One region of the Enterococcus sp. M-BR2 genome, then DNA from elsewhere that is predicted to be linked to it. Evidence: predicted binding sites of a transcription regulator. Region 1 holds the regulator's gene; each other region holds the start of a gene.
What was found. The regulator LexA, encoded in region 1, represses DNA repair genes until DNA is damaged. The targets are predictions, from matches to a motif close to CNAACANNTGTTNG.
Positions count from the first base shown of each region.

Region 2: AC1F25_RS00120 (Y-family DNA polymerase) is a predicted target of LexA. The motif match lies at 3,485-3,498, and genes of this name have one in related genera.
Region 3: uvrB (excinuclease ABC subunit UvrB) is a predicted target of LexA. The motif match lies at 3,989-4,002, and genes of this name have one in related genera.

Region 1 covers NZ_CM152743.1:944,500-951,941, reverse strand. Annotated here, with positions in the region: gene recJ (single-stranded-DNA-specific exonuclease RecJ) at 1-1,542, shown strand, start outside; gene AC1F25_RS04625 (adenine phosphoribosyltransferase) at 1,556-2,068, shown strand; gene AC1F25_RS04620 (hypothetical protein) at 2,283-2,501, opposite strand; gene lexA (transcriptional repressor LexA) at 2,679-3,302, opposite strand; gene AC1F25_RS04610 (DUF896 family protein) at 3,449-3,700, shown strand; gene tkt (transketolase) at 3,802-5,799, shown strand; gene AC1F25_RS04600 (glucosaminidase domain-containing protein) at 6,046-6,939, shown strand; gene cysK (cysteine synthase A) at 7,080-7,442, shown strand, end outside.
Region 2 covers NZ_CM152743.1:23,548-30,989, reverse strand. Annotated here, with positions in the region: gene AC1F25_RS00135 (glycoside-pentoside-hexuronide (GPH):cation symporter) at 1-1,128, shown strand, start outside; gene AC1F25_RS00130 (aldose epimerase family protein) at 1,144-2,175, shown strand; gene AC1F25_RS00125 (galactokinase) at 2,182-3,369, shown strand; gene AC1F25_RS00120 (Y-family DNA polymerase) at 3,523-4,905, shown strand; gene AC1F25_RS00115 (hypothetical protein) at 4,877-5,263, shown strand; gene AC1F25_RS00110 (DUF421 domain-containing protein) at 5,385-6,053, opposite strand; gene AC1F25_RS00105 (FAD-dependent oxidoreductase) at 6,332-7,442, opposite strand, start outside.
Region 3 covers NZ_CM152743.1:603,712-611,153, reverse strand. Annotated here, with positions in the region: gene uvrA (excinuclease ABC subunit UvrA) at 1-1,889, opposite strand, end outside; gene uvrB (excinuclease ABC subunit UvrB) at 1,899-3,893, opposite strand; gene AC1F25_RS02995 (amino acid ABC transporter substrate-binding protein/permease) at 4,152-5,654, shown strand; gene AC1F25_RS02990 (amino acid ABC transporter ATP-binding protein) at 5,656-6,393, shown strand; gene AC1F25_RS02985 (glycerate kinase) at 6,438-7,442, opposite strand, start outside.

The sequences.
Region 1 (7,442 bases):
GAACGGATAGGACTTCAGGCGCTGTTTGAAGAAAGCGGCATAAAAATGAGGGATGCAGACGAAACAACGATCGGCTTTTCGATTGCGCCCAGACTAAATGCCATTGGTCGAATGGGCGACCCGCGACCTGCCGTTTCATTGCTTGCAACGTTTGACGAAGAAGAGGCATCCATTCAAGCAAAAAAATTGAATGAAATCAATGAAGAAAGAAAAGCAATCGTAGAGCAGATAACAGAAGAAGCATTAGCAATGGTCAATAAGGAGAATCATATCCATCTATTGGTAAACCGAGGATGGCATGAAGGTGTTTTAGGTATTGTTGCAGGAAAAATAATGAACGAAACTGGTAAACCAACGCTTGTTCTTACTTTAAAAGAAGACGGATCAGCTAAAGGTTCTGGACGTAGTGTTGAAGCCTTGAACCTTTTTGAAATGCTTGACCAGATGCGAGATCTATTTACTTATTTTGGAGGACATCATGCAGCAGTCGGGTTAACGATGCCAAGTGAAAATGTCACAATACTACAGGAGAAGATGAACCAATATATAGTCGATCGTCAAATCGATTTGACAAGAGGACCTGAATTAAGAATTGATGAAGTGCTACTTCCGAATGAAGTAACAGTAGAGCGTATTGATGAACTAAAATTATTAGCGCCATTTGGTACAGATAATCCTTTACCTCAATTTTTATTTCGGCAAGTCCAAGCAGCGAATGTCAAAAAAATCGGAGCAAACCAACAGCATCTGAAATTTGTCCTTTCCGATGAATCTAGTCAGCTTGATGCGGTCGCTTTTGGTTTTGGAACTCAAGAAGAAGAACTGCTGAATAATCTAGTAGATGTAGTAGGAAAGCTTTCGATCAATGAATGGAATGGACGTAAGAAACCACAACTGATGGTATCTGATTTTGCAGTAGGTGGTCTGCAGGTATTTGATTGGCGGGCAAAACGTTTCCGTGAACAGAGCCGAACATCTGAAGACAGTCTTTATTTAGCTTTTGATTCTTCGACGTTGAAATTCGTGCCGGAGAGCATCCAAGAAACGGCGATTGTTTTCGAAGGAATGGACTTTATACAAGCAGTAATTGAAAAAAGAAAACCGAAATCTCTGGTTATTATGGATTGTCCAGATGATTTAGCAAAGCTGAAAGAAGTCTTTGGGTCTTATTCATTCAATCGTGTTTATCTGATGGGGATTTCACCTGATGAGGCTTATTTGAATGGGGTAGGCACAAGAGAACAGTACGCAAAATTGTTTAAATTGATCCATTCTCAAGAACGAATAGATATACGTCATAAAATAAAAGCAGTAGCCCAATATTTGCATATCCCTGAAAAATTATTAATTTTTATGATACAGGTGTTTTTTGAATTGAAATTTGTTACAATAGAGAACGGTGTTTTACAAAAAGTCGCCAGCCCAGAAAGTCATCCTTTGACTGAGAGCAAATTATACCAGCGGCGGCTAAATAAAATCAAAGTTGAGGAATTTTTGCTTTTGAGCGATATTCCTACCATAAAGAAATGGTTAACAACCTAGGAGGAAACAAAGAGTGGATTTAAAAGATTATATTGCCAGTATTCCCGACTATCCGTCAAAAGGAATTGTGTTCAGAGATATTTCCCCGCTGATGGCAGATGGTGATGCTTATCGGGAAGCTACGAAGCAAATCGTAAATTATGCAAAAGAAAAACGAATTGATATGGTAGTTGGACCAGAAGCACGTGGGTTCATCGTAGGATGTCCTGTTGCTTATGAGTTAGGAGTCGGTTTTGCACCAGTCCGCAAAAAAGGAAAATTACCTCGAGAAACCATCGAAGTGACTTATGGATTAGAATATGGAACAGATACATTGACATTGCATAAGGATGCCATTAAACCAGGTCAGCGTGTGCTGATTTGTGACGATTTGCTGGCTACAGGTGGAACGATCAAAGCGACAATCGAACTGATCGAACAATTAGGTGGTGTAGTCGTAGGCTGCGCATTTTTAATCGAATTGATGGATCTCCATGGACGCGACAAAATCAAAGGATACGACATTATTACATTAATGGAATATTAAGCAGAAAAAGCGATTTATAATTTATAAAGAAGCGATTTTGAAGCGACCCTCAAAAGTCAGATAGGCACTCTGACGCTTGAGGGTCGCTATTTTTTTATAAATGGAGCCAGTCAAAGTCCAGTAAAAGTTCGAAAAAAAGGATGTGACCATTTTTTGTCACACCCTCGTAAAAGTTTAACTTTTTGTCTTTTGAACAATTAGCAGTCAATCCTCATTATGATTGCCTGGATCTGTAGTAGGGTTCATGATAGAAATGATCTTCATGAATTCTGCGCCGCTCAGATTGACGGTACTTCTTTTCATCCCACAACATAAACCACAAAGTAAATAACGGAACAAACACAAGTAAAGCTGGACGTATGCCGAAATTACCAATAATAATACCTAAAAACAAAACAGTTAATACTAAGCCAAGACGTCTCATTGATTTCATGAATTCTCACCTCGTTAATTTATGCGAACAATTGTTCGTATATTTAGTATACGAATATTTGTTCGGTTTGTAAAGAGGGAAGCGATAAAAATTTGAAAGAAGAAGAACTTGGGCGAAAAAAGAGTTTGAGACAATGGTCTCAAACTCGGTTTTAAAAAATTTCTTTTTTAGTACTAATTAATAGATATGACTACGATAAAGCCCTACTACTCGTCCTAATATAGATACTTGATCTAAAATGATTGGTTCGAGTAAGTCGTTTTCAGGTTGAAGACGGAAGTAGTTTTTTTCTTTATAGAATCGTTTGCAAGTCGCTTCATCCTCTGCAGTCATTGCAATGACGATATCACCGTTTTGTGCAGTTTCCTGCTTCCGAACGATCACGTTGTCGCCATCCAAAATTCCAGCATTGATCATACTATCTCCACGAATCGTCAGCATAAAGAGACTGCCTTCTTCAGAAGAAAGATTAGGAGGGATCGGAAAGAAGTCCGAAGCATCCTCTACTGCTAAAATTGGTTCTCCAGCTGTTACTACGCCAAGTACTGGAATAGTTGTTGGACGAATCCCAATCTTTTCTAAACCTTGTTTTGTCAACTCGATTGCACGAGGTTTCGTCGGATCTCTTTGGATAAACCCTTTTTTTTCAAGCCGTGCAAGATGACCGTGAACAGTAGAAGTAGAAGAAAGCTGAACAGCTTCCCCGATTTCACGGACAGTTGGCGGGTATCCTTTTTGGGTTACTTGTTCATGGATATAACGTAAGACTTCAATTTGTCTTGATTCAGTTTGTCGGGCCACAAGGTACACCTTCTTTCACTTGATAAATAAATAGTACCATATAAAAAGCGCTAAATCAAACGAATGTTCGTATTTTATTTAGTTTATCTAGTTGTTTTTTTTTCAGTTTTTATATAATATGAAGGAGAGTAAAAGGAGGGCTGAGCATGCTGTCACCTGAAAAAATAGAGCGGATCAATGAACTTGCACGTAAAAAGAAGGAAAATGGTCTCTCGAAAGCCGAAGAACAAGAACAAATCAACTTGCGTAAAGAGTATTTGGAAGCTTTTCGTTCCGGTATGCGTCATCATATCGAAGGAATGAAAGTCGTCGATCCTGAGGGCAATGACGTGACCCCGGAAAAATTAAAAGAAATCCAAAAGAAAAAAGGCTTACACAACCGAAATGACAACTTTTAGTAAAAAATACTGAAAATGATTGCTTTTTCGTTTGACATCTTATAGAATGAGAGTGTAAGAAATAAAGGTAAAAAAAACCTAAATTAATAGGAGGGGTTATTTTGTTTGACAAAATTGACCAACTTGGCGTTAACACAATTCGTACATTAAGTATTGAAGCAGTCCAAAAAGCAAACTCAGGACATCCTGGATTGCCGATGGGCGCAGCACCTATGGCATATGCGTTATGGACAAAACACCTGAAAGTAAATCCAACGACATCGAAAAATTGGGCTGATCGCGACCGTTTCATACTTTCAGCAGGACATGGGTCAGCAATGTTATATAGTTTACTTCATTTAGCTGGCTATCAAGTGACAATTGATGATTTGAAACAATTCCGTCAATGGGATTCTAAGACACCGGGACATCCTGAAGTCCATCATACAGATGGTGTAGAAGCTACTACAGGCCCATTAGGCCAAGGAATTGCAATGGCTGTTGGTATGGCGATGGCAGAAGCACATCTTGCAGCCACTTATAACAAAGAAAACTTCAACGTAATGGATCACTATACGTATGCAATTTGTGGGGATGGAGACTTGATGGAAGGAGTCTCTCAAGAAGCAAGTTCGATGGCAGGTCATATGAAGTTAGGTAAATTAATCGTTTTATATGATTCAAACGATATTTCATTAGATGGTCCAACTTCAAAAGCGTTCACAGAAAATGTTGGTGCTCGTTATGAAGCATATGGCTGGCAACATATCTTAGTGAAAGACGGAAATGACCTAGAAGCAATCTCTAAAGCGATTGAAGAAGCAAAAGCTGAAACAGATAAACCAACGTTGATCGAAGTAAAAACAGTCATCGGCTACGGTGCTCCTAAAGAAGGAACATCTGCTGTTCATGGTGCTCCTCTTGGTGAAGATGGTATCAAGATGGCTAAAGAAGTTTACGGATGGGATTATCCAGACTTCACTGTTCCCGAAGAAGTAGCTGCCCGCTTCCATCAAACAATGATAGAAGAAGGACAAAAAGCTGAAGATGCGTGGAATGAAATGTTTGCCAATTATAAAAAAGCTTATCCTGAATTAGCACAACAATTTGAAGATGCCTTTGATGGAAAACTGCCAGAAAACTGGGATGCAGAATTGCCAACTTATGAAGTGGGAAGCAGTCAAGCAAGCCGTGTTTCAAGTAAAGAAGTCATCCAAGAATTATCGAAAGCTATACCAAGTTTCTGGGGTGGTTCAGCAGATTTATCAGGTTCCAATAATACAATGGTAGCTGCTGATAAAGATTTTACTCCTGAACATTATGAAGGACGTAACATCTGGTTTGGCGTTCGCGAATTTGCGATGGCTTCGGCTATGAATGGTATCCAACTTCATGGCGGAACTCGTATCTATGGCGGAACATTCTTTGTCTTTGTCGATTACCTAAGACCAGCTGTTCGTTTAGCAGCGATTCAACATACGCCTGTTGTTTACGTTTTGACACATGACTCCGTTGCTGTCGGAGAAGACGGACCAACACACGAACCGATTGAACAATTAGCTTCTGTTCGTTGCATGCCTGGTGTCCAAGTGATTCGTCCAGCAGACGGAAATGAAACACGTGCTGCTTGGAAAGTGGCGATGGAGACTAGTGATGCGCCTACTATCCTTGTATTGAGCCGCCAAAACCTTCCTGTATTGCCTTCTACAAAAGAAGTAGCAGATGAAATGGTCAAAAAAGGCGCATACGTTCTTTCTCCAGCTAAAGGAGAAACACCAGAAGGTATTTTGATTGCAACTGGCTCTGAAGTTGATTTAGCCGTGAAAGCTCAAAAAGAATTGGCAGAAAACGGGAAAGATGTTTCTGTTGTCTCTATGCCAAGCTTCGACCTGTTTGAAAAACAATCTTCTGAATACAAAGAAAGCGTACTTCCTAAAGCAGTGAAGAAACGCGTGGCGATCGAAGCTGCTGCATCATTCGGATGGGAACGCTATGTGGGTACAGAAGGAACAACGATTACCATCGATCATTTCGGTGCATCTGCTCCTGGTGCTAAAATTTTAGAAGAGTTTGGATTTACAGTAGAAAATGTTGTGAATACGTACAATCAATTATCATAGACACCAATCATTGTTTGAATGATAAAGACAGCTGTCTGCAAGTTGGAGGCAGCTGTTTTTTATGTGGTGGTAAGAATAAATCAATGTTACTTTTCGTTTTCTTTTATATTACATTTAAATGACAAAACAAAGAATTCTTCGGATTAGTTTGTGTTTCTTGAGAATTAAAAGTATAATTTAATTAATTAAGTTTGTTTTAAGAAGAGAACTTTTTAGTAAGTTTTTTTATTTTGAGGAGGAATTTGAATGCAAGAGCTGAAGACCCGCAGTGCCCGACACCATAGACCTAAAAGAAACATGGTGATCAATAAAAAAGCGATTGCTCCTTTAATTGGAACGGGTCTTTTAGTTGGGCCGATGATGGTTACAGCGGTACCGCAAAGTGTTCATGCAGATGAACAAGGATCTCAAACAGTTGCTGATCCTCAAGCGTTTATCGATCAAATCGGCTGGTCTGCATCAGAAGTTGCTGCAAGTAATGACTTGTATGCTTCAGTCATGATCGCTCAAGCGTTGTTGGAAAGTGCATATGGTACTTCCGGATTAGCTAGTGCGCCCAATTATAATTTGTTCGGTGTAAAAGGAAGCTATAACGGACAGGTCGTTTATATGGCAACCAAAGAATATGTAAACGGACAATGGGTAACGATGAATGAACCATTCCGAAAATATTCTTCTTATTGGGAATCCTTCCAAGACCACGCAAATGTTCTTCGTTCAACCAGTTTTTCAACAGGCGATTATCATTATGCTGGTGTATGGAAAAGCAATACAACAAGTTTTTATGATGCAACAGCGTACTTGACAGGTCGTTACGCTACTGATCCAGATTATGGAACCAAATTGAACTCATTGATTAATACTTATAATTTAACCCGTTTTGATACACCATCAACTGGTTCGGCGACAACAACAACTACAAGTACAACAACAACAACTACTACGACGACTTCAACGTCATCATCATCGTCGACAACAGGTACGGATACAAATAGTAGTCAAACATATACAGTTGTATCAGGAGATACGCTATGGGATATTGCACAAAAATTTGGCATGTCTGTTGATGATCTAATGGCGAAAAACGGCATGTCCATGTCCAGTTATTCTTTATTAGTCGGACAAGAACTAAACGTGTGATTTAGATAAAAAGGCAAAGAAACGACCATATCTGGTATATCTTTGTCTTTTTTTTACTAGTCAAAGACGAATCACTCGCCAGAAATGAACAGATTGTATTATGATAAGTAGGGAAGAGCAAAGACAAGGAGGAATTGAAGATGACAGCTATCTATAACTCAGTCACCGAATTGATTGGTAAAACGCCAATCGTCAAATTAAATAAACTCGTACCAGAAGATTCAGCAGATGTATTTGTGAAACTTGAGTTTTTTAATCCAGGAGGAAGTGTAAAGGACCGGATTGCTCTAAGTATGATAGAAAAAGCGGAACATGATGGATTACTGAAACCAGGAGATACTATCATTGAACCTACCTCCGGAAATACAGGAATCGGATTGTCGATGGTAGGAGTCGCGAAAGGATATAAAGTCATTATCGTGATGCCTGAGACGATGAGTATCGAAAGACGTTTATTGATGAAAGGATACGGCGCAGAGTTGATTCTGACGCCTGGTGTGGAT
Region 2 (7,442 bases), 920 kb from region 1:
TTAGCTACTCATAATACGACTTTATTTATCATATTATTTGCAATCGTTTTCATATTGCTGGATAGTTTTTATTCATTCAAGGATATCGCTTTTTGGTCAATGATTCCTGCTTTGAGTACGGAAACAAAGGAACGTGAAAAATTTGCTACGTTTGCTCGTTTCGGCTCTTCTCTAGGTGCAAATGGTACTACACTAGTCGTTGTCCCTATCGTTACTTTCTTTACTTATCTTGTTACTCATAAACATATTGAAGGCGCTTCAGGTTGGTTCTGGTTCGGTGTGATTGCTGCTGTTATTTCAGGCGGTACTGCAATTATCACTGCCTTGGGAACAAAAGAAGTCGATACTGCGATCCGTCAACAAAATGAAAAAGCCGGAATCAAAGATGTGTTCAAAGCAGTTGCTCAAAATGATCAATTGATGTGGCTTGCCCTTGCTTATATCGCTTATGCGATTGCTAATGTAGCAACGACTGCTGTATTGTTCTACTTCTTCAAATATGTACTTGGCCAACCAACTGAATTTTGGATCGTTGGTCTAGTTGCTGCCTTACTTGGTTTAGTAGCTGTTCCACTATTCCCAATGCTTACACGTGTCATCTCTCGTCGCTACGTTTACCTTGGCGGGATTGCAATGATGATTTCTTCCTACTTTTTCTTTACGATCGCAGGTTCAAGTTTGCCAATCGTTATCATCGGGTTAGTATTGTTCTACTTCCCTCAACAATTGATTTTCTTATCCGCTTTGATGACAATCACAGACTCTGTTGAATATGGTCAATGGAAAAATGGTATCCGTAATGAAGCTGTTACTCTCTCTATTCGTCCTTTACTAGATAAAATCGCTGGTGCTTTGTCTAACGGAATCGTAGGTTTTGTCGCTATCGCTTCTGGGATGACTGGTAATGCTACTGCTGCTGATATCACTGCTCATGGCGTAACGACTTTCAAAGCTTATGCATTCTATGCTCCTGCTGCTTTGATGATTTTCTCCGCTATTATTTTTGCTTGGAAGATTACATTGACAGAGAAAAAACATGCACAAATCGTTGAGGAATTAGAAAACAAATTGGCTCCAGCTGATACAATGGAAGATGAACTTCACGATGCAGTAGTTCCTTCACATTAAGAAAGGATCTTGAAAATGAAGATTACAGAAAAAGATTTCGGTCAAGGTTATCATTTGATAACCTTGGAGAATAAAAACAAGCTAGTACTTTCTGTCTCTGATTTAGGTGCTAGGATCGTTTGTTTAAAAACAAATGATCAAGAATTAGTTTTGGGATTTGACACCGCTGAAGAATATATCGAAAAAGACCCGTATATCGGCGCGTCTATCGGTCGCACCGCAGGGAGGATCGAAAATGGCCGCTTTTCTCTCAATGGAAAAACTTACCAATTAGCTACAAATCCAAATACTGGGCATAATCTGCATGGTGGTTCTCCTGGATTTGAATTAAAAAAATGGTCTTATGTCATTTTGAATGGCGAAAATGAAGCTGCTGTCATTTTTACTACTACAAGTCCCGACGGAGAACATGGTTTTCCAGGTACATTGGATGTGGAAGTCCGTTATACTTTGACACAAGATAATATCTGGCGAGTGACCACTCGCGGCATCAGTGATCAAGATACTTTATTCAATCCGACAAATCATGTCTACTTCAACTTGACGGGAGATGCTTCTCAAACGATCGATCAACATGAGCTTTGGCTCAATAGTGAAGCTTACGCTCCTTTACGAGCAGACAGTATTCCTATAGGAGTAAAAGAAAATACTGCAGGGAATGCTTTCGATTTTCAAACGCCTAAAAAACTAGCGACCGTTTTTGCTAGTGATTTGGATCAAAAAGAACTCGTTGACGGAATCGATCATCCATTTTTCTTAAAAGAATCTGGCTTGGATAAAGAAGCTGCTCGCTTGACTAGTCCGGATAAAAAAATCCAAGTAGATATCGCTACAGATGCTTCTAGTATGGTTATTTTCACTGCAAATTTCGGTCCAGAAACACCAGAAATGCGTGGTCGAAAACTGGCACATCACGGCGGCATCACATTTGAGACTCAAACAGCTCCAGGGGCAGAGCGTTTCTCAGCATTTGGTTCGATTCATTTAAAAGCCGGAACAGCATTTGAAACAGTGACAGAATTCAAAATCAAAACAAGAGAGGAATAACTCATCATGGAAATCAAAAGAAGCTTAAACACAAAATTTGCCGAAACATTCGGCCCTAAAAAAACGACACAATACTTCTCGCCAGGTCGCATCAATTTGATTGGTGAACACACCGATTACAATGGCGGTCATGTCTTCCCTGCTTCTATCACTTATGGAACACAAGGTGTCGCCGCACCTAGAGACGATAATAAAATATTAGTTTATTCCACAAACTTTGATGATATCGGTGTCATCAGTTTTACTTTAGACGAGCTAGAATATGATAAAAAAGCAAATTGGGCAAACTACGTAAAAGGAATGATCCTTAAATTAAAAGAAGCTGGACACCCAATTGATCATGGATTTGAGTTGTTGGTGGAAGGAACAATTCCTAACGGTGCAGGACTTTCCAGTAGTGCTTCATTAGAATTATTGGTAGGTGTTGTATTAGAAGATCTATTTGATTTAAAAACGGATCGTTTGGAACTAGTTCAAACGGGTAAAAAAGTAGAAAATGAATTCATCGGTGTCAATTCAGGTATCATGGATCAGTTTGCCATCGGCTTCGGTGAGCTAGATCATGCGATTTTGTTAGATACAAATACGCTGAAATATGAAATGGTCCCAGTGAAACTAGATGGTTATGCAATCGTCATCATGAATACGAATAAACGTCGGGAATTGGCAGATTCAAAATACAATGAGCGCCGCAGCGAATGCGAAGAAGCCTTGGCACGTCTGCAAAAAACTTTGCCTATCTCTTCTTTAGGAGACTTAGATGAAGAAGAATTTGAATCAACTATTGACCAAATCGGTGATGATACATTGACACGCAGAGCTCGTCATGCTGTTTCTGAAAATCAACGTACTTTGAAAGCAAAAGCTGAATTAGAAGCTGGAAACTTGGAAGCATTTGGACAACTGCTAAATGATTCTCACCACTCTCTTCGCTATGATTATGAAGTGACTGGGATCGAGTTAGATACGCTAGTGGACGCTGCTCAAAAACAAGAAGGTGTCCTAGGTGCACGAATGACAGGAGCTGGATTTGGTGGCTGTGCGATTGCTCTTGTCAAAGAAGAAAATATACCTGCCTTCAAAAACAATGTCTATGATGAATATATGAAAGTTGTCGGCTATGCTCCAGAATTTTATGTTGCACACATTGGAAATGGGACAACAAAGATTGATCCAGAAGCCGTTCATGTTTGATAGAAAAATCAATGAACACAGCTAAATAAACAAATACAAATAACCTCTCAGCAATTTTCAAACATGAGCAAAAGGCTCACATTTGAAAATTGCTGTTTTTTATTGACACAAAAAGGGAACATGTGTTCTAATTGTGTAGAAGAGGTGATTGTTATGTGGGCGAATCAAAATCCAGTATTTGTTTATGAAAAAGAACCTTCACGAGATATTTTATGTATTGACTGCAAATCTTTTTACGCCTCCGTAGAGTGCGTGGAAAAGGATCTTGATCCCCTTACAACTAAATTAGTAGTAATGTCCTATCCGTCTGATTCGACAGAAACACGGGGTAGCGGATTAATCTTGGCTTCCAGTCCTGCAGCAAAAAAAGCATACGGCATCACCAATATCAGCCGTGCCAGAGATTTACCCTTTCCCTATCCAAGTGATTTATATATTGTTGCTCCAAGGATGGCTTATTATATGGAAAAAAACAGAGAAATCAATACTATCTATAAAAAATATGCAGATGAAGCGAACCATCATGTCTATTCCGTTGATGAAAGCTTCCTTGATGTAACAAATAGCATGGCACTCTTTGGTAAAACGAATGCGTACGACATGGCTAAGCTGATCCATAAAGATGTATTTGAACAGACCGGAATCTACACGACTATAGGAATCGGCGATAACCCACTACTTGCTAAACTAGCCTTAGATAATGGCTCAAAAGACGGAAAACAAATGATTGCTGAATGGCGTTATGAAGATGTCCCAGAAAAGTTATGGACAATCTCAGATATCACTGACTTTTGGGGAATCGGCAAACGAACAGCAAAACGACTGAAACAAATGGGTATACATTCGGTTTATGATTTAGCTCACGCGGATTATTATCACTTGAAAAGCACGTTAGGGATCATCGGTACTCAGCTTTATGCCCATGCTTGGGGAATCGATCGAAGTTTTTTAGGACAAGAATATATACCAAAATCAAGAAGTATCGGAAATAGTCAAATTCTAGATAGAGATTATACGAGGCAAGAAGAAATCGAGATCGTTATCAAAGAAATGGCCGATCAAGTCGGCACTCGCTTGAGACGATCTGCAGCAAAAGCACAAGTAGTCAGCTTATGGGTAGGATACTCCTTAGGTTATCTTGACCCAAATGGTAAGACCGGTTTTCACCAGCAAACAAAAATCGAAGCGACAAATGCTAGCAGAAATCTAGCAGATGCTTTATTGACCATTTTCCACCAGCATTACCGCTGTCAGGATATTCGACGTATAGGCGTGAACTGTTCCAACCTCGTATACGCGACAGGTTTACAGCTTAACCTTTTTGAAGATCCTGAAAAGCAGATAAATGAAGCAAAAGTTGATTTTGTAGTCGATACGATCAGAAAAAAATACGGCTTTAAATCAATCATCCATGCGCATAGTCTCTTGCAAGGAGGACGCGCCATTGCACGTAGCTCTCTCGTTGGTGGGCATGCAGGTGGTATGAGTGGATTAGAAGGTGGAAAAGATGAGACGGACAGCAAAAAAATTCATTGACTATAACGAGTATCGAGATCGTCCATTTGGATTAAAATGGGGGACCGCTTTTGCGATGGAAGAACTAGTCAACGGTATCAAAAAAAATGAAGAAGAAGCACGCAAACAACCTCTCCCTAAACAACAAATGACATTACAAGAAATCGATAGTATACTGACAGAAGCTTTTTTATCTCGTAAAGCAGTAATCATCCAGCTCAATTTAACAGATGAATTTGGAAGACTCTTAGATGAGGTTGAAGGTCATTTCATTGGTGAAGCCTATGAAGATTATTTTATGATCGACCATCAGCCGATAGTTTGGGAAGACGTACGGCATATTGAGTTAAAAGAAACAAAAAAATGGTTTGTGACATGAGAGGCTGTTCAATCAGCATTTTGATCTTATTATTAGCTGATTGAACATCGTTTAGTGGAGGTTGCGAAAAAGTCGCTTAGTTTTGAGTATCAAGTCAAAGAGCTGATTTCACAACCTCTCTCTATCCATCTATCCGGTAAGATTCATGCATCACGTCTTCTTTGTTTAGTACGTAGAACCCTTTTTCTTCTGACCATTCGACATAAATCAGCTGTTTTACGTCTGCATAGCCTTCTTTCTTCAAATCCTCCAGAAGCCACGATTCATCTAGTTGATTGGATTGAAGTACTTTATGCTGGATTTGTCCTTCGTCCACTAGCAGGATCGACAAAGCTTTGTCATCATCTGATTTTTTCAATACACTCATTTGACCGGCATTCTCTAGGATAACATGTTTGGCATTTTCAAGAGAAAAGCATTCCTGCTGTCTTAAGATTGCTCGCAACTGCTCCATCTCGATATGGTTATTTGCCAACTCTGTCATGTTGATGACGCCGTCTTTGATTAAAACAGAGGGCTCGCCTTTAACCCAGCGATTGACTTTTTCATTTTTTTGGACGATACGTTCGATACCATAAATCATTACTGCCCAAAGCGCAATGGCAAATAGGACATGGCCTACATGGACATTGTCATCATAGGTTGATTCTTCTAAGATCCCCCCTAAAACAAGCGTATAGACTAAATCAAATGGTGTGATTTCCGACATGGATTTCTTCCCAAGCAAACGCACCACTAATAACAAGCCGATCAACCCGAATACCAGTTTCATTGTGATTGAAAAAACCATTCTTTCTCCCCCTAACTATCTGTTAATTAAATTATATATGCTTTCTCTCAAACACGCATGGAATATACAAGGAAGAAATGTATCCTTTCACTAAAATAAGGACTGTGACACGAGTCGTGTCACAGTCCTTATTCCGAACAAAAGGTGTTCCAGAAGTAGCTTCTTCGAAAAATAAGCCGAAATTTCACAAAAATTTGAGAAACAATTTCCGTAAATTCCTTCTTATTTCTTGAAGCTGACCACTTCTGTCACAACCTCTTTTCAAATATTTCGTTTCCTTATTCTACAAATGGTTCTTCTCCTAGTGCTTGTTGAGCGGCTAGATTCAACATGCTCCATTGTCGGTCAAAACCTGGTTGGAAGAAGAAGTCGGCTTCTGCCAGTTCTTCTAAAGTCAGTTTATTTTGTATCGCTAGTGCCAACACATTTCCTTGACCTGTAACATCATAGGTAGATAATACTGCTCCTCCTAGCAATTGATGGGTCATTGGATCTGAGAATAATTGGATGGACACTTTTGGATTTCCTTGTTCTTCTGGTACATATTTTGGTCGTAACGTATCTTCATAATAAGACACTCGTACATCTACTCCTGCTTTTGCTGCAGTGAAGCTATTTAATCCACTTGCTGCAAAATGGTAGTCGAAGACACTTAATGCGGAGGAACCTACGACTCCGCCGAACGGTTTATTTGGTACTTCTTCAAAAAGATGTTTTACTACATAACGTGCTTCTCTACGTGCAACAGTCGCTAAAGCGATCGGCATTTTTTTGCGTGCTGGGATAGAATAAGCAAGTGTAGCATCTCCTACTGCATACACATCTGGAAGATTTGTTTGCAAGTATTCATTCGTTTGGATCCAGCCACGTTCATCTAAGTCGACGATCCCTTTTAACCATTCAGTATTTGCCTTCACTCCAGCAGCTTGGATGACTAGGTCTGCTGGGATTTCTTTTTCACTTGTTTTGATCGCTTCCACTTTTCCGTTTCCGGTAAAGGCTTCGATTTTGGCGTTTGTCAAAACTTCAATACCGTTTTCATTTAGGTGTTGTTCTAAAATGTCTGTCATCTCAGCATCTAAATATGTGCCTAAGGGTCTGTCGATCACATCAAGCAAGACGACTTCTTTTCCAGCTTTTCGGCTTGCTTCTGCTGCTTCGATCCCAATGTAACCAGCACCTACGACAGCGATTTTTTTAATAGCAGGATCATTTAATTTTTCTTTGATTTTGGTTGCCCAATTGTATCCACGCATCAAATAGACATTTTCTAAATCTGCCCCTGGTACTGGCAAATTGTTTGGTTTGACACCAGAACTCAAGATCAATTTATCATAAGGATATTCTTTTGTTTCGTTATCTGATGTGCTAGTAACCGTTACTGTTTTT
Region 3 (7,442 bases), 340 kb from region 1:
AAAGGAAATTCGACACTGATATTTTTCAGATTGTTTTCTGAAGCACCAGTAATCTTGATTGCTTTCCCATTACCTTTACGGCGTTCTTTTGGCACCGGGATCGATTTTTTCCCTGAAAGATATTTCCCTGTCAAAGAATTTTCGTCATTAGCTACTTCTTCAGGAGTACCTGCAGCAACGATTTGTCCGCCTTGTTCCCCTGCTCCAGGTCCGACGTCAATCAGATAATCTGCTGCCCACATCGTATCTTCATCATGTTCGACCACAACGAGTGTATTGCCAAGATCACGCATTTTCTTCAATGAGCCAATCAGTCGATCATTATCGCGTTGATGTAATCCGATCGATGGTTCATCTAAAATATACAGAACTCCAGAAAGATTCGATCCAATTTGCGTAGCCAATCTGATTCGCTGTGCTTCTCCTCCAGATAACGTTCCCGAAGCACGACTCAAGGTTAGATAGTCTAATCCGACATTTTCTAAGAATGAAAGTCTGTCATTTACTTCTTTTAAAATCGGTTTGGCAATCACTTTTTCTTGTTCAGATAATGTAAGGTTTGAGAAGAAGTCTACTGCTTTTTGGATAGACAATTCATTTGTTTGCCCAATATTCGTTCCATTGATTTGAACAGATAATGCTTGAGGATTCAAACGATAACCTTTACACGTTTGACAAGTCAATTCGGTCATATAAAGACGCATTTGCTCACGCGTGAAATCACTGTTCGTATCATGATAACGACGTTCGATATTTTTCAATACTCCTTCGAAAGTTGTTTCTACATCGCGAACGCCACCAAAATCATTTTCATAATGGAAATGGAAAAGTTCATCTGTTCCATTTAAGATGATCTCCTGATGTTCTTCCGGTAATTCTTCGAATGGTGTATCCAAATCGATACCGAAACTTTCGCAAGCCTGCGCTAACATTTGAGGATAATATTGAGAGCTGATTGGGTTCCATGGAACGATTGCACCTTGACTAAGCGTCTTCGTTCTATCTGGAATGACTAAATCTTGATCGACTTCTAATTTGACGCCTAAACCGTCACAGTCTGGACAAGCTCCAAAAGGCGCATTGAAGGAGAACAGTCTTGGTTCTAGTTCACCAACAGTAAATCCGCAATAAGGACAAGCATAGTGTTCGCTAAACAACATTTCTTCTTCGCCAATCACGTCAACCAAAGCATAGCCGTCTGCCAGTCGCAAGGCTGCCTCTAAAGAATCAAATAGACGAGAACGAATTCCTTCTTTCACAATGATCCGGTCGATGACGATTGCGATATCGTGTTTTTTGTTTTTCTCCAGCTCAGGTACTTCACTTAAATCATAGATTTCGCCATCGACTCGAACGCGGACGTATCCCTCTTTTTGAATTCGTTCGAATATTTTTTTGTGTTGACCTTTTTTCTTTACCACGATTGGTGCCATTACTTGAATCTTTGTGCGCTCAGGTAAAGCCATTACTTGATCGGCCATTTGATCTACTGATTGACTGGTAATCTCGATATGATCGTTGGGACAAATCGGATGTCCTACACGAGCAAACAACAAGCGTAAATAGTCATTGATTTCCGTCACAGTACCTACTGTCGAACGAGGGTTTTTACTTGTTGTTTTCTGATCAATAGAAATCGCCGGACTCAATCCGTCGATGCTGTCTACATCTGGTTTATCCATTTGACCTAAAAACTGGCGGGCATACGCAGAAAGACTTTCTACGTATCTCCGCTGTCCTTCTGCATACAGTGTATCAAATGCTAAGGAACTCTTTCCAGAACCGGACAAACCTGTAACGACCACGAATTTGTCTCGTGGAATCGTGACATCTATATTTTTCAAGTTATGGGCACGTGCACCATGAATCGTAATTTTATCGTTAGCCATGTTGTCCTCCTACTTCGAAGCTTTTAATTCTAAAATCATATCTCGTACATTAGCGGCTGTTTCAAAATCCAAAGCTTTTGCCGCATCTTTCATTTCTTTTTCTAATTTCATCAATAACGTGTCTTTTTCTTCCTTCGTCATTTCTTCATACGACACTTGTACCGCTTCTTTTGTATCATCTTCCGATTCTTTCGTAATAGAAATCAAATCTCGGATTTCTTTAATGATCGTTTTTGGAACGATCCCATGTTCTTCATTGTACTTCTGCTGAATCGTACGACGTCTTGACGTTTCATCCATCGCTAAACGCATAGAATCCGTCACCTTGTCTGCGTACATGATTACTTTCCCTTCTTCATTACGAGCAGCTCGCCCAATCGTTTGGACTAAGGAACGTTCGCTACGTAAAAAACCTTCTTTATCTGCATCCAAGATAGCAACAAGAGAAACTTCAGGTACATCTAATCCCTCACGAAGCAAATTGATTCCGACTAACACATCAAATTCGCCTAATCGTAGATCTCGAATGATCTCTGTTCGTTCCAACGTTTTGATATCACTATGCAGATATTTGACTTTGATTCCTAATTCTTTGAAATAATCTGTGAGGTCTTCTGCCATTTTTTTCGTCAGTGTCGTTACAAATACCCGTTGATCTTTTTCGACCCGTTCATTTATTTCGCCTACTAGATCATCGATTTGTCCCATGATTGGACGGACTTCGATTACTGGATCAAGCAGCCCTGTCGGACGGATGATTTGTTGGATAACGGTATCAGTTTGTTCATATTCATATGGTCCTGGTGTCGCAGAGACATAAATGATCTGATTGACATGTTTTTCAAATTCTTCTAGACGAAGCGGTCGATTGTCTAAAGCAGATGGCAAACGGAAACCGTAATCTACTAGCATCTGTTTTCTCGCTCGGTCGCCATTATACATTCCTCTGATTTGAGGCATGGTCACGTGCGATTCGTCAGCCACGATCAAAAAATCTTCAGGAAAGAAATCCAATAGCGTATAAGGCGGTTCGCCTTCTTTACGTCCGTCCATATGCCGAGAATAATTTTCGATTCCTGAAGTGTAGCCCATTTCTAACATCATTTCAATATCATAATTGGTTCGCTGTTCTAAACGTTGAGCTTCTAGAAGTTTGTTTTCATTTCGTAAAACAGCTAAACGCTGCTCTAATTCTGCTTTGATATTCGCTACGGCATGCTCCATATGTTCGTCATTCGTCACAAAGTGAGTTGCCGGGAAGATTGCTACATGTTCCGTTTCTCCTAAAACTTCACCTGTCAGCGCATTGACTTCTCGGATACGTTCGACTTCATCTCCAAAAAACTCCACTCTTAAGGCACGTTCATCTCTTGAAGCCGGGAAAATCTCCACGACATCACCACGCACTCGAAAACGACCGCGCTGAAAATCTATATCATTTCTTTCGAACTGGATACTGACTAAGTCACGAATCAACTGGTTGCGATCTAATTCTGCTCCTTGTCGAATCGAAACGACTTGTTTTTGATACTCAAAAGGCGAACCTAATCCAAAAATACATGAAACGGATGCAATGACGATCACATCATTTCTTTCTAATAATGAACTAGTAGCCGAATGTCGTAATTTATCGATCTCATCATTTACACTTGAATCTTTTTCGATATACGTATCGCTTGAAGGCACATAAGCTTCAGGCTGATAATAATCATAATAAGAAACAAAATATTCAACAGCATTGTTAGGGAAAAATTCCTTGAATTCCCCGTACAGCTGACCAGCCAATGTTTTGTTATGGGCAATAATCAGTGTTGGTTTATTCACTTTCTCAATAAGATTGGAAATCGTATATGTTTTCCCTGTTCCAGTCGCACCTAATAAAATTTGTGCTTTTTTCCCGCCGACTACGCCATCCACTAATTGGTTAATCGCTTCAGGCTGATCACCAGCCGGTTGGTATTTCGAGACAAGCTCAAAGCGTCGGGAGGTATCTCTTTCAATCATTCTTTGTCCTCCTTTTCATTCATTCCTTTTCATTTTACGACCAATAAAAAGAAAAGGAAAGCAAAGGCATTCCTTACTAAAAAATTATACCACACCGAACATACTTTCGCCACTTTTTTCTCTCATTCTCCATGTTATGTTTTATAACATATAATGTTAGAAACTCGCATTTTTTTCATTTTTTCGAGCCTACAGTCTTGTCTGATTCAGCACTTTTCGCCTATAATAATAAAATATTGGAAATTTAGGAGGTTGATTATGAAAAGAAAGCATTTATTTCACTCATTTGTTTTCTTAATGACAGGACTTGTGACACTTGCGTTTGGTCATGTTGCACAAGCTGACAACACTACAACGGCAGAGTCAAGCACAAGCGAGACAATGCAAAAAATAGAGCCCAAAAAAGACGTATACGTAATTGCTAGCGACTCTGCTTTTGCTCCATTTGAATTTCAAAACGCAAACGGCGAGTACGAGGGCATCGATGTAAAATTGATGGAAAGCATCGCCAAACTGCAAGGATTCAACATCCGAATGGACTATCGTGGATTCTCCGCTGCTTTGCAAGCTTTAGAATCAGGACAAGCAGACGGGATGATTGCCGGAATGACGGTAACGGACGAAAGAAAGAAAAGCTACGATTTTTCTGATTCTTACTTTGACAGCGGAATTCAATTAGCTGTCAAAAAAGGCGACACTTCGATCAAGTCTTATGAAGATTTGAAAGGAAAAACAGTCGGAGCAAAAGTTGGAACCGAAAGTGCAGAATTTTTAAGCGATCATGAATCTGAATACGGCTATTCTATCAAATATTTTGATGCTGCAGATCAATTGTATGACGGGTTGAAAGTTGGCGCAATTGATGCCATGATGGATGATTATCCAGTAATTGGTTATGCGATCAAACAAGGACAAGAATTGGAAACACCAATTGAAAAAGAATCTGGCGGAAAGTATGCATTTGCCGTCAAAAAAGGGCAAAACCCTGAACTTCTTAATATGTTCAATGAAGGATTGAAAGAATTAAAAAGAACAGGCGAGTACGATAAGATCATCAAAGAATATGTAGCAGATGGTTCAGAATCTTCTAGTGATTCTTCCGCAGCTGATGAATCGACATTTCTTGGACTTATCCAAAACAACTATCAAGCATTGTTAAAAGGACTTTGGCGAACGATTCTCTTGACTTTGATCTCCTTCGCTTTGGCTATAGTAATCGGTGTGATTTTTGGATTATTCAGTGTAGCACCAATACGCGCGCTTCGCACGGTTGCTAGCATTTATGTCGATATCATCCGTGGGATTCCGATGATGGTTCTTGCATTCTTTATTTTCTTTGGATTGCCTGGTATCGTTGGATTTACGATCCCCGACTTCATCGCTGGTGTTATCACCTTGACTCTTAACGCAAGTGCTTATATCGCAGAGATTGTTCGAGGCGGAATCAATGCCGTTCCTGTCGGACAAATGGAAGCTTCTAGAAGTTTGGGTCTTTCTTATAATCGGACGATGCAAAAAATCATTTTACCACAAGCGATACGCATCATGATTCCATCATTCGTGAATCAGTTCGTTATCTCATTGAAAGATACAACGATCATTTCCGCAATTGGTGTAGTCGAATTGCTACAAACTGGTAAAATCATCGTTGCACGTACGACACAAAGTACGTATGTTTATTTGATCATCGCGATCATGTACTTGATTTTGATTACAGCATTGACAAAATTAGCGAAAGTTTTAGAAAAGAAGGTGAAGTAAGATGGCAGAAAAAATCTTAGTTGAGCATCTAGTCAAAAAATACGGCGATAACACAGTATTAAACGACATCAACGTATCCATCAACGAAGGAGATGTCGTCTGTATCATCGGCCCTTCAGGTTCAGGAAAAAGTACATTCTTACGTTGCTTGAATCGTTTAGAAGAACCTTCTAACGGTGAGATCATTATTGACGGCGCCCACTTGATGGATAAAAGCACAGATATCAACTTGGTGAGACAACATATCGGAATGGTATTCCAGCACTTTAACCTATTCCCTCATCTTTCTATTTTGGAAAACATCATTTTAGCACCGATGGATCTGAAGAAAGAATCCAGAGAAGAAGCAGAGAAAAAAGCAATCAAATTGCTACAGACAGTTGGTCTAGAAGATAAAAAAGATATGTATCCTGAAATGCTTTCCGGTGGACAAAAACAGCGTGTAGCTATCGCTCGTGCTCTAGCGATGAATCCTGACATCATGCTTTTTGATGAGCCTACTTCTGCACTCGACCCTGAAATGGTCGGTGATGTCTTGAACGTCATGAAAAAATTGGCAGAACAAGGTATGACGATGGTTATCGTTACGCACGAAATGGGGTTCGCTAAAGAAGTAGCCAATCGCGTCATGTTCATTGACGACGGTAACTTTTTAGAAGATGGAACGCCTCAACAAATCTTTGAAAATCCGCAAAATGAACGGACAAAAGATTTCTTGAATAAAGTATTAAATATTTAATAAAAACCAAAAATGCACGGTCGCCATGAAGGGACCGTGTGTTTTTATCTTCTTATTTTCTCACCTAACTGTATCAGTCGCATCGCTTGTTCTCCTGCACAAACAAGCAATCGCTCTACCTGTTCCATCGCATAAGAAAGTTCCATCGGTTCATTGATGATATCAAGTACATAGTCGATACCAGTTTCATAAATGGTCGAAAGATTAGCCGAGGCACTACCGACGATAGCTATAACAGGAATATCATATTTTTTGGCTAGAATAGCAATCCCAACTGGTGCTTTTCCATTCAAAGATTGACCGTCCATTCTCCCCTCACCTGTAATGACAACATCTGCCTTTTTCATGTATTCTTCAAGCTTTAAAAGTTCAAGGATTTTCGAGATTCCTTGACACATTTCTGCATCGCAGAACGCCAACAGACCTGCTCCTAAACCACCTGCCGCACCTGCACCTTCCATTTCTAGAACGGTTATCCCTAACGTTTCTTGGATCTTTTGACCATAATGACAGAGTGCTTCATCTAATTTTAACACTTGCGCTCCAGAAGCTCCTTTTTGTTTCCCATAAATAAAAGAAGCGCCGTTTTGCCCACATAGAGGGTTGGAAACATCAGATAAAATGTAAAAAACAGTCTCTTTCAACCTTGGATTAATATTAGATATATCAATGGAATCAATCATTGCGACTTCTTTCGCGCCAAGCGCTATCTCTTTTCCATCGGCATCTTTAAAAGACACTCCCAAAGCTTGAGCCATACCCACTCCGCCGTCGTTCGTTGCACTTCCACCAATACCGATATAAATTTCTTTTACACCATGGGCTAGTACTTCATTGATGAGCTCGCCTGTTCCATAAGATGTTGCTTCCATCGGATTCATCTGATTGGTTCCAACAAGCATCAAACCGGAAGCTTGAGCCATTTCGATCACGGCACGCTCGGTATCAATCAACCCAAATTTTGCTTGAACCATTTGCTGATACGGTCCAGTCACTGTGATGTATCGATATTCTCCACCGCACCCCTCAATGATTGCATCAACAGTACC